DNA from 3 places in the Paraburkholderia sp. GW821-FHT02A12 genome. Region 1 is predicted to be linked to each of the others. Evidence: predicted binding sites of a transcription regulator. Region 1 holds the regulator's gene; each other region holds the start of a gene.
The links. Region 1 encodes LexA, which represses DNA repair genes until DNA is damaged. Its sites were predicted from a motif close to ACTGTATNNNNATACAGT; they were not measured.

Region 2: a site for LexA is predicted at 1,732-1,749, ahead of AC07WT_RS31820 (VRR-NUC domain-containing protein). Genes of this name have one in related genera too.
Region 3: a site for LexA is predicted at 2,515-2,532, ahead of imuA (translesion DNA synthesis-associated protein ImuA). Genes of this name have one in related genera too.

The regions. Positions count from the first base shown of each region.
Region 1 covers NZ_JBWKWA010000001.1:2,514,291-2,518,471, forward strand. The annotation lists gene cysT (sulfate ABC transporter permease subunit CysT) at 1-820, opposite strand, end outside; gene AC07WT_RS11315 (sulfate ABC transporter substrate-binding protein) at 959-1,999, opposite strand; gene lexA (transcriptional repressor LexA) at 2,296-2,946, shown strand; gene AC07WT_RS11325 (hypothetical protein) at 3,021-3,365, shown strand; gene AC07WT_RS11330 (DUF2939 domain-containing protein) at 3,541-4,181, shown strand, end outside.
Region 2 covers NZ_JBWKWA010000002.1:2,316,946-2,321,126, forward strand. The annotation lists gene AC07WT_RS31815 (ATP-dependent DNA helicase) at 1-7, opposite strand, end outside; gene AC07WT_RS31820 (VRR-NUC domain-containing protein) at 4-1,716, opposite strand; gene AC07WT_RS31825 (S10 family peptidase) at 1,864-3,864, opposite strand; gene AC07WT_RS31830 (pyridoxal phosphate-dependent aminotransferase) at 3,903-4,181, opposite strand, start outside.
Region 3 covers NZ_JBWKWA010000001.1:3,257,989-3,262,169, reverse strand. The annotation lists rRNA gene AC07WT_RS14795 (23S ribosomal RNA) at 1-1,809, shown strand, start outside; rRNA gene rrf (5S ribosomal RNA) at 2,088-2,200, shown strand; gene imuA (translesion DNA synthesis-associated protein ImuA) at 2,603-3,442, shown strand; gene AC07WT_RS14780 (Y-family DNA polymerase) at 3,342-4,181, shown strand, end outside.

The sequences.
Region 1 (4,181 bases):
GCTGCAGATACCACTGCAAGGTATTGATGAACAACAGCATCAGGAACGACACGACCAGCATCACCACCGCCAATGCGGTTGCGCCCGCGTAGTCGTATTGTTCGAGCTTGGTGATGATCAGCAGCGAGGTGATTTCCGATTTCATCGGCACGTTGCCGGCGATGAAGATCACCGAGCCGTACTCGCCGAGCGCCCGTGCGAACGCCAGCGCGAAACCGGTCAGCAGAGCCGGAAACACCGCAGGCAGCACTACGCGCCGGAACGTCAGCCAGCGCGACGCGCCGAGGCACGCGGCCGCTTCTTCCTGCTCGCGCTCGAATTCTTCGAGCACCGGCTGCACGGTCCGCACGACGAACGGCAAACCGATGAAGGTCAACGCGATCAGCACGCCGGCCGGCGTAAAGGCGACCTTGATGCCGAGCGGCTCGAGGAACTGCCCAATCCAGCCGTTGCCCGCATAGACCGCCGCAAGCGAGATACCGGCCACCGACGTCGGCAGCGCGAACGGCAGATCGACCACCGCATCGACGAGCCGCCTGAACGGGAACGTGTAGCGCACCAGCACCCACGCCACGAGGAAGCCGAACACCGCGTTGATCAGCGCGCCGCCGAGCGCCGAGAAAAACGTCAGCCGGTACGACGCGAGCACGCGCGGCGAGCTCACCGCGCGCACGAACTGGCTCCAGTCGAGCGTGGCGGTTTTCAGAAAAGTTGCCGCAAGCGGAATCAGCACCACGAGGCTCAGATACGCCACCGTGATGCCGAGTGTCAGGCCAAAACCGGGCAAGGCGCTCGGTTTTCGGAAGGTCCACGTCGTCATGCTGGATACTCTTTCAGGGTTGATGCTTGCCGTGCTTTTGCGGTCGTCCGGCTAGCCAGAAAGCGCGCCCACTGGGCGCGCTTTCTGGCCAGGTGTTGCCGCCTCTCGCCGCCTGTGCGGCTTCTGGCATTGGCAGTCTTACTGCGGCTGGTAGATCGAATCGAATACGCCGCCGTCGGCAAAGTGGGTCTTCTGCGCATTCGCCCAGCCGCCGAACGAATCGTCCACCGTGTACAGCTTCAGCTTCGGAAACTTCGCGGTCAGCTCGGCCGGCACCTTGTTCGAACGCGGACGGTAGAAGTTCTTCGCGGCGATCTCCTGACCCTGCTCGCTATACAGGAAGTTCAAATACGCTTCGGCCAGCTTGCGCGTGCCGTGCTTGTCGACCACCTTGTCCACCACGGCAACCGGCGGCTCGGCCAGAATGCTCACCGACGGCACGACGATTTCAAACTTGTCCGGACCGAATTCCTTCAGCGACAGGAACGCTTCGTTTTCCCATGCAATCAGCACGTCGCCGATGCCGCGCTGCACGAAGCTGGTCGTTGCGCCGCGCGCCCCCGAATCCAGCACGCCGGCATTCTTATAGAGCTTGCCGACGAATTCCTTCGCCTTCTGGTCATTGCCGCCCGGCTGATGTTCGGCGTAGGCCCATGCGGCCAGATAGTTCCAGCGCGCGCCGCCCGAGGTCTTCGGATTCGGCGTGACGATCGACACGCCCGGCCTGGTCAGATCGTCCCAATCCTTGATGTGCTTCGGGTTGCCCTTGCGCACGAGGAACACGATCGTCGACGTGTACGGCGACGCGTTGTCCGGCAAACGCTTTTGCCAGCCCTTGTCCAGCAAACCCTTGTTAGCCAGCGCGTCGATGTCGTAGGCGAGCGCCAGCGTCACGACATCCGCCTGCAGACCGTCGAGCACCGAGCGCGCCTGAGCGCCCGAACCGCCGTGCGACTGCTTGAAGGTGATCGATTCGCCGGTCCTGGCCTTCCATTCCTTGCCGAATGCCTGATTGACGTCCTGGTACAGTTCACGCGTCGGGTCGTACGACACGTTCAGCAGCGTCGTGTCGGCGGCGTGCGCCTGCGCCATCACGCCGACAGCGGTTGCCGCGCCGAACGCGAGCGCCGCGATGAGTTTTTTGGTCTTGCCTGCCAGCCCCGTGCCCCGATGGTTCATCCAGCTTCTCCGCGTTGTGGTTGCCGTTACGGCGTCTTGTTTTTGCGTCTGCAGCGCGTCAACTCGGAAGCCAGTCTATCGAAGGGCTTTCATCATTAAAAATAATGTTTCTTCATTCTTTAATACGTAAAAGTGGTAATGGCAGCTGGATAAGGCGTTGCGACACGAAAACGGTTGTTTAAGCGTCCTTTTGCGACGCCGGAGCGACACCCCAGACGACGAACTTAAAGTAAAGCTTGAATTGCATCGAATACTGTATAAAAATACAGTCACCTGTTCATACATACAGTAGCGCCATGACCAAACTCACCGCACGACAGCAGCAGGTTTTCGATCTGATCCGACGGGCTATCGAACGTACCGGCTTTCCGCCCACCCGCGCGGAGATCGCCGCCGAACTGGGTTTCAGCTCGGCCAATTCGGCCGAAGAACATCTGCGTGCCTTGGCCCGCAAGGGTGTGATCGAACTCGCGGCAGGTGCGTCGCGCGGCATTCGTCTGCTGGCGGGTCCCGAAGATTCGCCGCACCAGTTCACGTTGCCGCACCCCAGCATCATGCAGCTGTCGCTGCCGCTGATCGGCCGCGTCGCGGCCGGCAGCCCGATCCTCGCACAGGAACATATCTCGCAGCACTATGCGTGCGACCCGGCGCTGTTCTCGAGCAAACCGGACTACCTGCTGAAGGTTCGCGGGTTGTCGATGCGCGACGCCGGCATCTTCGACGGCGACCTGCTCGCGGTGCAAAAGAAAAGCGAAGCGAAAGACGGCCAGATCATCATCGCGCGGCTCGGCGACGACGTAACGGTCAAGCGCCTGAAGCGTCGGCCAAACGGCATCGAACTGATCGCGGAAAACCCCGATTACGAAAACATCTTCGTTCAGACCGGCAGTGCGGATTTCGCGCTGGAAGGCATCGCTGTTGGGCTGATCCGCCCCGGCGAGTTCTGAGCGCCTGCTTCTACCAACGCTTGCCCGACGCCTAACGCGCCGCTGCCCCTACGTTGAATCGCCTGGAGAGACTCATGGAACGCCTTGCCCGCCTGCTGCCTTTTCGCCAGTTCGGTCGTTTGCGCCATCTGCGCAAGCTGGTGCCCTGTTCGCTGATCGAGGCGTCCACGGCCAGCGCTCCATCGCTGTTCGACGAACCTGCATCGCGGGCGCCGAGCTTGCCGTCGTCGTTGCCGGCTTTCGCTCGAGTGTCGTTGAATTCAGGGCTGAATACGGCAGAGCCGGCGCGACGGGCACCGGTGCGCGTCTATCACGGGCCGTCGCGGCTGATCATGGTCGGCACGGTAGACGCCGTATGCCGGATGATCGACCGCTGCATCGCTGAAGAAGCCAACGTGCACGGGGCGGTGTTCGAGTAATCAGGTGCAGGGCGTGCGTGTAGTTGCTCTGCTGTTGCCATATCATTGACCTGTCATTGCCATGCTGTTGCCTTGCACGCGCCTCTCCAGATCTCTTCAGATATTGCATCGCGTGGGATCGTTTTCGTGTGGCCGCGGTCCACGTTAGACCACCCTTGATAGAGAGTTCCACTCGATGGCAGTTTCGACACGCACCAAACGCAGCGCCGCACGGCCGCTGATCGTTGTTCTGATTGTGATTGCAGTGGTGGCCGCCCTGGGATTAGGCTATGCATCGCCATATATCGCGCTGAACAATCTGAAACGCGCGGCAGACGCACGCGATGCGGAGACCGTCAATCAGTATGTCGACTTTCCGGCGTTGCGCGAGAGCCTGAAGCAACAGGTCACCGGCTTGCTGACGCGCCGACTCGACGCACATGGCAACGGCAATCCATTTGCCGCCATTGGCGCGATGATCGGCGTTGCGCTGATCGGACCGCTAGTAGATGCGTACGCGACGCCGGACGGCGTAGCCGCGTTGCTGAACGGCATGCCGCCGCGTGGCGAACCGGGCGAGCGGCCGCCCGCGCCGCCTGCCGCGGAAAATGCGCCTGCGTCCCCTGCCGATGGCAAAACGGCTAACAGCGCGGCTAACACCGCAGCGCACAGCGCGGCTGACAACGCGGGCAACAGCGCCACGCCGCCGCAACCGCCGCAAACCACGGCGGGCTATCGCAGCATCAACGAATTCGTCATCAGGTATCAGCACGGCGCGGGCGACGCGCGCTACGCGGCGATCTTTCGGCGCGAAGGTTTGTTCACATGGAAGTTCGC
Region 2 (4,181 bases), on a different contig from region 1:
AGGTCATGCGGCAGCCTCTGCTGCGGCTTCGGGATCGGCTTCATCCGCCCAACGCACGTCGAGCACGCGCACCGGCATGCCATGCTGCGCGCAGTACGCGAGCCAGCGGATCTGGTTGTCCTGCAAGCGGTCGCCCGGACCCTTCACTTCGATCAGCTCGTAGCGGTGCTCGGCCGGCCAGAAACGGATCAGGTCCGGCAGACCGGAACGGTTGCCGCGGATATCGCGCAACAGACGTTCGAACCAGAGCTTCAGATGCGCGGCAGGCAGGCAATCGAGCGCCAACGCCATCAGTTCGGGCGTCAGCAAGCTCCAGAACACGAACGGCGATTGCACGCCGGCCTTGACCTCGAGGTGCCGCAGAATCGTCTCGCGATAGGCGGCGCTGTCGAGTTGCGCGAGGCAGGCGGCGAACTGTTCGGCGCGGCGCGCATGAAAATCGGGCGCATGCAGATCGGCCGGGCCGCGCTGGAACGGATGGAAAAACGCACCGGGCAGCGCCGCGAACACGGGCTCCCAGCACAGCAAACCGAACAGCGAATTGATCAGCGCGTTTTCGACGTAATGAACCGGCGCATCCTCACGACTCAGATGATCGCGGGCGACATATTCGACCGGCTGCGCAGCCTCGGGCCTCGGCAGCACCAGCGTGCTGCGCTCGACCGGCCGTGCGGCCGGCGTGCGCGCCACGAGTTCGCCACGCCGGCGTTGCAGGCGCGGCAGCATGCGCGCGATGCGCTGCGCTTCCTCTTCGCTTTCGGGTGCCGCGGCGGCTTGCGAGGCGAGCGCGAAGGCATCATCGAAACGCTCGCATTGCTCGAGCACGCGCACGCGCCGATGCCGCGCACCCGGCCACGCGCAATCCGCGTAGACGGCGAGCGCGGCGGGCCAGTCATGCCGACGCTCGCAATACTGGCCGATGCGGAACAGCAGCTTCGCGCGGCGCGTTTCGAGCCATGGGTTCGACGTTTCGACCGCGGCGACCGCGGCGACGAGTTCGCCGATGGATTCGCCGTCGGGCAGCCATTCGAGCGCTTCGCGGCATGCATGCAAAGCGAGGTAGACGTCGACGTCGGCACGTTGCTGGAAAGCTCGCGACGAAGGTCCGAACGCGACCGTCTCATACTGGAACACGCCGAGATCGGCGAGCACGAACTCCGACCAGTCCTGCTGCAAATTGCCGAAGAACATCAGGCGCAGGCGCTCGCAGAGTGGCGCGACGGCGACGTGCAGCACGGAGTCGGTGCTGGCGGCGTGCCATTCGGCGAGCGGACGCGCTGCGTCGCCTTCCGCTTCGTAAAAGGGGCGTAGCGTTTCGAGCAGGTCCGGTTTGCGCAAGCTCCGGGCGGCGGGGATCAACGCAATGGCGTCGGCGAAGATGAGCAGCAGTTCGGGACGGGTGGTGAGCGCGAACAGGTCGTCGAGCGTCAGCGGCGGCTCGGCGTCCACCCAACCGAGTTCGACGAGCGGCGCGGACGCTTGAACCGGGCAACCGATCTCGTCGTACGACAGACGGCTCGTGCGGAACAGCGTGCCCTTGCGCATCAACATGCGAACCAGCAGCGCTCGCGAGGCCTGCGGCAAAGCCGCGAAAGCACGCAGGAAGCCGTGCTCGTTCTGGTCCAGCAGATCGTCGTAGCGGGCCGCGAGCCACGCCAGCGCGCGCTCGAAATTCAGCAGATAGTAGGGAGCATTTGAAGAGGCTTCTGTCGCCACGGCACTTCCACGGAACCTGTATGTTTATACAGTGATGATATCAAACTCAGTGGAGGATTCGGGTGGCGCGGGGTGTCATCGAACGCCTGCCGCCCGCCTTTCAATGCGCTGCCAGCCGTCACACCGTCAACGACCGCACGCCCGCGTTCAGCGCGCGCCTGCCGCGTAGAAGCTCGCCAGATCGCGCTTGAGCGTATGCAGCGCGGCATCGTCGAGATAGATCATGTGGCCGCTCGGATAGTAGGCGATCCGCACGTTGGCGCGCAACGGCGCATCGATGCCCAGATGCGCCAGCGCATACTCGGTGGCATAGAACGGCGTGGCCAGATCGAAATAGCCGTTCACCGACATCACGCGAAGCTGCGGATTCTGCCGCATCGCTTCGGCCAGGTCGCCTGCCGCGTAGGGTACCGGTAACCGCTCGCCCCACCATGCGCGATGTTTCCAGTCCCATTGCTTCAGCGCGTCGTCATTGAAGACGCGATAGCGGTCGGTCGGCGTGAAGTGCAGATCCTGCGCGAAATGCTGATGAAGCGCCGCATCGAACGCGCTGGACACGCTGCTCACCGATGCATCGAAGTCCGGGCGCTCCGACACGCCGTCGTATTCGAGACCTTCGGAGCGGGCATCGTAACGGCCGATGCTGTGCGACTGATCCCGCAGCAGTTGATTGCGAAAGCGCGACGGATAGAGACGCAGCCGGCTTCGTTTCACGTACTCGACGTCGAGACCGGTGAACTCGGCGACGCGCGCCGCGACCGCATCGCGCTGTGCGTCGGGCAACGCGTCGCCCTGAGCCAGCGCCTGCGCATAAGGACCGCGCGCGAACGCGCGGGCGTCGTCGAGAAAGGCCGGCAGACTGGCCGGCTTCGGCACGATTTTGTCGTGATACCAGGCGATCGCCGCGAAGCTCGGCAGATAGCTCTCGCTCTTGAAGTCGAAGCCTGGCGAAAAGCCGGCTGAATCGAGCACGGACGACATCAGGATCACGCCGTTCAGCGCGATATTGTTTTGCCCCAGCTGATACGCGAGCATGGCGGCGCGCGCGGTGCCGTATGACTCGCCGAGCAGGTACTTCGGCGAATTCCAGCGCTGGTTGACCGTCAGATAACGGTCGATGAATTGCGAAAACGCGTCGAGGTCTTTATCGACGCCCCAGAAATCCTTACCCGTTCCGCGCCCGACCACTCGCGACAAACCCGCGCCGACGGCGTCGATAAAAACCAGGTCGGTCGTGTCGAGCAGACTGTCCGGGTTATCGCCCAACACATAGGGCGCGGGAGGCGTGCTCGCCGGACTGGCGGTGTGCGCCCGCTTCGGACCGAACGAGCCGATCATGAGAAAGACGCTGCCCGCGCCCGGACCGCCGTTGAAGAGGAACGTAACGGGCCGCGTCGAGGGCGTTTTGGTCGCGACGGTATAGGCGACGTAAAAGACACTGGCATCGGCCTGCCCGGCTTTGTTGTGCAGCAGCAGATTGCCAGCGGTCGCCGTGTAATCGATCTTGTTCCCCTTGAGCCGGATCGAATGCTGGGTCACGGACGAAGTTTCCGGCGGCACGGGGATCGCGGCCGTGTCCGGTTTTGCGTTGTGCCGCGCGCTGTCTTGCGCATTGTCTTGCGCATTGTCTTGCGCATTGTCTTGCGCATTGTCTTGCGCATTGTCTTGCGCATTGTCTTGCGCATTGTCTTGCGCATTGTCTTGCGCATTGTCTTGCGCGTCGTTTTGCGCGTCGTTTTGCGCGTCGTTCTGAGTGGCCGCGACAGAGCGTTGCGAATGCCCGGGGCGCGCTTGATTCAGGTGCGGCTCTTTCACCGGTTGGCGATTCGCTTCGGCGGGTTGACTGGCGGTATCCGCCTCAGTCCCGGGCATGACAGCCGCGGACGATGCCGCTTCGGCGGGTTGACTGGCGGTATCCGCCTCAGTCCCGGGCATGACAGCCGCGGACGATGCCGCTTCGGCGGTTTCTGCTGCGTCGGGCGTATCGTCGAGTGGGTCGAGTCGGTCGAGTGAGGCTGCCGCGCACACCTGGCTGAACACGACGGCGGCGGCGATTGTGACCACCGCGACGAGTGCGGCCGCGAAGGCCGCCGCGACCGATCCTGTGACGAGCGGCCGGTGCAACCTGATGTAGAAGCGAAGACCCATACTGTTCTCCGTTGCGAGTCGAAGCGCATCGTTCCGGCCTACCCCATCCGCAACGCCTCGACAAACCCCGCAATCCGCTCACAAGCGTCAATCAATCGAGCTTCATCGACCACAAACCCCAACCTGACAAACCCGTCGGCGGTTTCGCCGAAAGCGCTGGCATCCAGCAACGAAACCCCTTGCGCACGAAACAGCTGCCAGGTGAAATCATAAGTATCGAGCCCCGTCCCGCTTACATCGACCATCATGAACATGCCGGCTTCCGGCAGCAAACACCGCAACCCCGGCACACAATGCAAGCGCTCGAACACCACGTC
Region 3 (4,181 bases), 740 kb from region 1:
CATCCTTTAAAGAAAGCGTAATAGCTCACTGATCGAGTCGTCCTGCGCGGAAGATGTAACGGGGCTAAGCCATATACCGAAGCTGCGGATGCACAGTAATGTGCATGGTAGGAGAGCGTTCCGTAAGCCTGCGAAGGTGCACTGGAAAGTGTGCTGGAGGTATCGGAAGTGCGAATGCTGACATGAGTAGCGATAAAGGGGGTGAAAGGCCCCCTCGCCGTAAGCCCAAGGTTTCCTACGCAACGTTCATCGGCGTAGGGTGAGTCGGCCCCTAAGGCGAGGCAGAAATGCGTAGCTGATGGGAAGCAGGTTAATATTCCTGCACCATTGTTAAATGCGATGGGGGGACGGATCGCGGAAGGTTGTCCGGGTGTTGGAAGTCCCGGTCCTTGCATTGGAGAAGGCGCTTAGGCAAATCCGGGCGCGGAATTCAAGGGTGCGAGGCCATTCACTTCGGTGAAGAAGCAACTGGAAGTGGTTCCAAGAAAAGCCTCTAAGCTTCAGTTTAACAAGACCGTACCGCAAACCGACACAGGTGGGCGAGATGAGTATTCTAAGGCGCTTGAGAGAACTCGGGAGAAGGAACTCGGCAAATTGGTACCGTAACTTCGGGATAAGGTACGCCCCTGTAGCTTGACTGGCCTGCGCCAGAAGGGTGAAGGGGTTGCAATAAACTGGTGGCTGCGACTGTTTAATAAAAACACAGCACTCTGCAAACACGAAAGTGGACGTATAGGGTGTGACGCCTGCCCGGTGCCGGAAGATTAAATGATGGGGTGCAAGCTCTTGATTGAAGTCCCGGTAAACGGCGGCCGTAACTATAACGGTCCTAAGGTAGCGAAATTCCTTGTCGGGTAAGTTCCGACCTGCACGAATGGCGTAACGATGGCCACACTGTCTCCTCCCGAGACTCAGCGAAGTTGAAGTGTTTGTGATGATGCAATCTCCCCGCGGCTAGACGGAAAGACCCCATGAACCTTTACTGTAGCTTTGCATTGGACTTTGAACCGATCTGTGTAGGATAGGTGGGAGGCTATGAAGCGTGAACGCCAGTTTGCGTGGAGCCGTCCTTGAAATACCACCCTGGTCTGTTTGAGGTTCTAACCTTGGTCCGTGATCCGGACTGGGGACAGTGCATGGTAGGCAGTTTGACTGGGGCGGTCTCCTCCCAAAGTGTAACGGAGGAGTACGAAGGTACGCTAGGTACGGTCGGAAATCGTGCTGATAGTGCAATGGCATAAGCGTGCTTAACTGCGAGACCGACAAGTCGAGCAGGTGCGAAAGCAGGTCATAGTGATCCGGTGGTTCTGTATGGAAGGGCCATCGCTCAACGGATAAAAGGTACTCTGGGGATAACAGGCTGATACCGCCCAAGAGTTCATATCGACGGCGGTGTTTGGCACCTCGATGTCGGCTCATCTCATCCTGGGGCTGTAGCCGGTCCCAAGGGTATGGCTGTTCGCCATTTAAAGAGGTACGTGAGCTGGGTTTAAAACGTCGTGAGACAGTTTGGTCCCTATCTGCCGTGGGCGCTGGATATTTGAAGGGGGCTGCTCCTAGTACGAGAGGACCGGAGTGGACGAACCTCTGGTGTACCGGTTGTCACGCCAGTGGCATCGCCGGGTAGCTATGTTCGGAAGAGATAACCGCTGAAAGCATCTAAGCGGGAAACTCGCCTTAAGATGAGATATCCCCGGGGCTTCGAGCCCCTTGAAGGGTCGTTCAAGACCAGGACGTTGATAGGTCAGGTGTGCAAGCGCAGTAATGCGTTAAGCTAACTGATACTAATTGCCCGTAAGGCTTGATCCTATAACAGGTGTGTCTCGACCAGAGTTAGCGCTTTAGCTGTCGGCCGGAGTTAGTGCTTTAGCACTTACTCCGGGCCCATGCAAAGCCCTTACTCTGGTCCGATCCCCGAAGGGGATGCGTGTGAACTCCAGATGGGGTAGCAGAACACACAGGTTGAGAGATCGATGTTGTGCCTCGAACAACACAACTCCCGCTGGTGAGCCTCACCAGACACTACTTCTTCCCGATTGGCGGTATTGCCCAGGGCCCCAAACCCCGCAATACGGCAACAAGTCATGCCTGATGACCATAGCGAGTCGGTCCCACCCCTTCCCATCCCGAACAGGACCGTGAAACGACTCCACGCCGATGATAGTGCGGATTCCCGTGTGAAAGTAGGTCATCGTCAGGCTCCCCAGCAGCACCAGAAACCCCACCCAGAACGGTGGGGTTTCTGCGTTTACGGCTCCGGAAACGGCAACACAGAAAGGCCGTCCATCGCCGTGCGCCTACCGCCGCACGCTGCAGCATCCCCAGCCCTCCTCGCAGCAGCCCGATCCGGCTTGCCCCATGCGTAGCCGCAGCGCCAGAAACAGCAAGCGCCGCGCAGTATAAAACCTGCAAACAACAAGCCGCGTGAGTTTCATCGCCTCCCGCATCGTGCCCCTTAAGGTCTCTCTGTGCGCACTGTGCAGCGGCATGCCGTCTTAACATCATCCTCAAAATACTGTATAAATATACAGTAAAAATCTGTCGCCTGATGCTGGCCCGATGTCGGGTGGGGCGAAGCATTACCCATTAAAAGAGCGTGTCTATGGCAGCAGCAATTCAGCTTGCGGCGACTGCACTGTCGTCGCAATTGCGGCGTCAGGTGTGGACGGGCAATGAGCTTGCCGAGGCGGACTCGCGGGTAATTTCCAGCGGCTACGCCGCGCTGGATCAGCTGCTGCCGGGGCAGGGCTGGTCGGCTGGTGGCTTGACGGAGCTATTGATCGAACATGGTGGCGTGGGAGAAGTACGCCTGCTTGCCCACACGCTTCGGCATCTCACGATACAAGCCGAACGGCATGTCATGCTCGTGGCGCCGCCTTATCAGCCCTGTGCCGCGGCGTTGAGGGCGTGGGGTGTCGATGTCGGGCGCGTCGTATGGGTGCGCTCGGAGGAAGATCAGTCTCTGTGGGCCGCCGCTCAAGCATTGAAGCAGGATGGCATCGGCGCGGTACTGGTGTGGCTGCCGAATGCGCGCGCCGATAAGATTCGGCGTCTCCAGGTGGCGGCTCAGGAATCGGCATCGCTGGCATTTTTGATTCGCCCTGTCGACGCCGCCACGCAATCCTCGCCGGCGCCATTGCGAATGATCTGCGAGCCACTTTTGCCGGCTAATGCGCAGACGATCAACCGTCGTCAATGGTTGCAGGAGATCGGTATGTCGATCGATATCTTCAAGCGTCGAGGCCCGCCGCTAGCAGAACCCCTGCGCCTCATTTTGCCGTTGCAAGACGTCGTGTTGCCGGAGAACGGAGCCGGCAGCAATCAAGGGCGAGAGATCAATCATGTTGTGGATCGCAGTCACATTGCCACTCTTGTCGCTGGAAGCGGTGAAGCCTCTCGTGCCGCTTCCGGATGGTTCGCCCGCGAAGCCGAATCAGCCTGAGCCGCGCGGCGATGCAAGCCAACGTCTCGCCAGCGAAGATGTCGGCGGCGAGCATTGTTATGCGCTGGCGGATCACGCACACATTCTGCTGCCCGATTTCGCCGCATTGCGCGCCGGTGTGCGTGCCGGTCATTCGCGCTCGTATGCATTGGCGTTGGCACCAGGTCTCAAAATGCTTGTCGCAGATAGCACCCGTGAAACTCAGGCATTCGAAGCGATGGCGCTTGCCTTGCTGATGTACACGCCGAAAGTATCGCTCGCCCACGCGCACACGTTGCTGCTGGAAGTTGGCTCCGGTTTGAGATTATTCGGCGGCTTGCGCGTGTTGTTGTCGCGAGTGTCGGCCACGGCGGGTGAGTTCGGCTATACGACGCGCATCGCGTGTGCGCCGACCGCCTGGGGTGCGTGGTTGCTGGCGCAAGCGCGCGCCAATTGTCAGGGGCATTGCTGGCATGTGGTGAAGGAGACTTCGCTTGCGCGTGTCCTCGACCGATTATCCGTGTCGTTGCTGCCGGTTGAACAGGCGCATCGCGATGCCTTCATGCAAATCGGCTGCGCTACATTGGCCGATTTGCGTCAGTTGCCACGGGCGGGCGTCGTGCGGCGTTTCGGCAGCGGCATTCTGGATCTGCAGGCGCAAGCGTATGGCACGCGTCCGGATCCGCGCGAATCGTTTCGTGCGCCGGCGTCGTTTCATGCGCAGCTGGAGTTGCCGTCGCGGGTCGATAATGCCGACGCA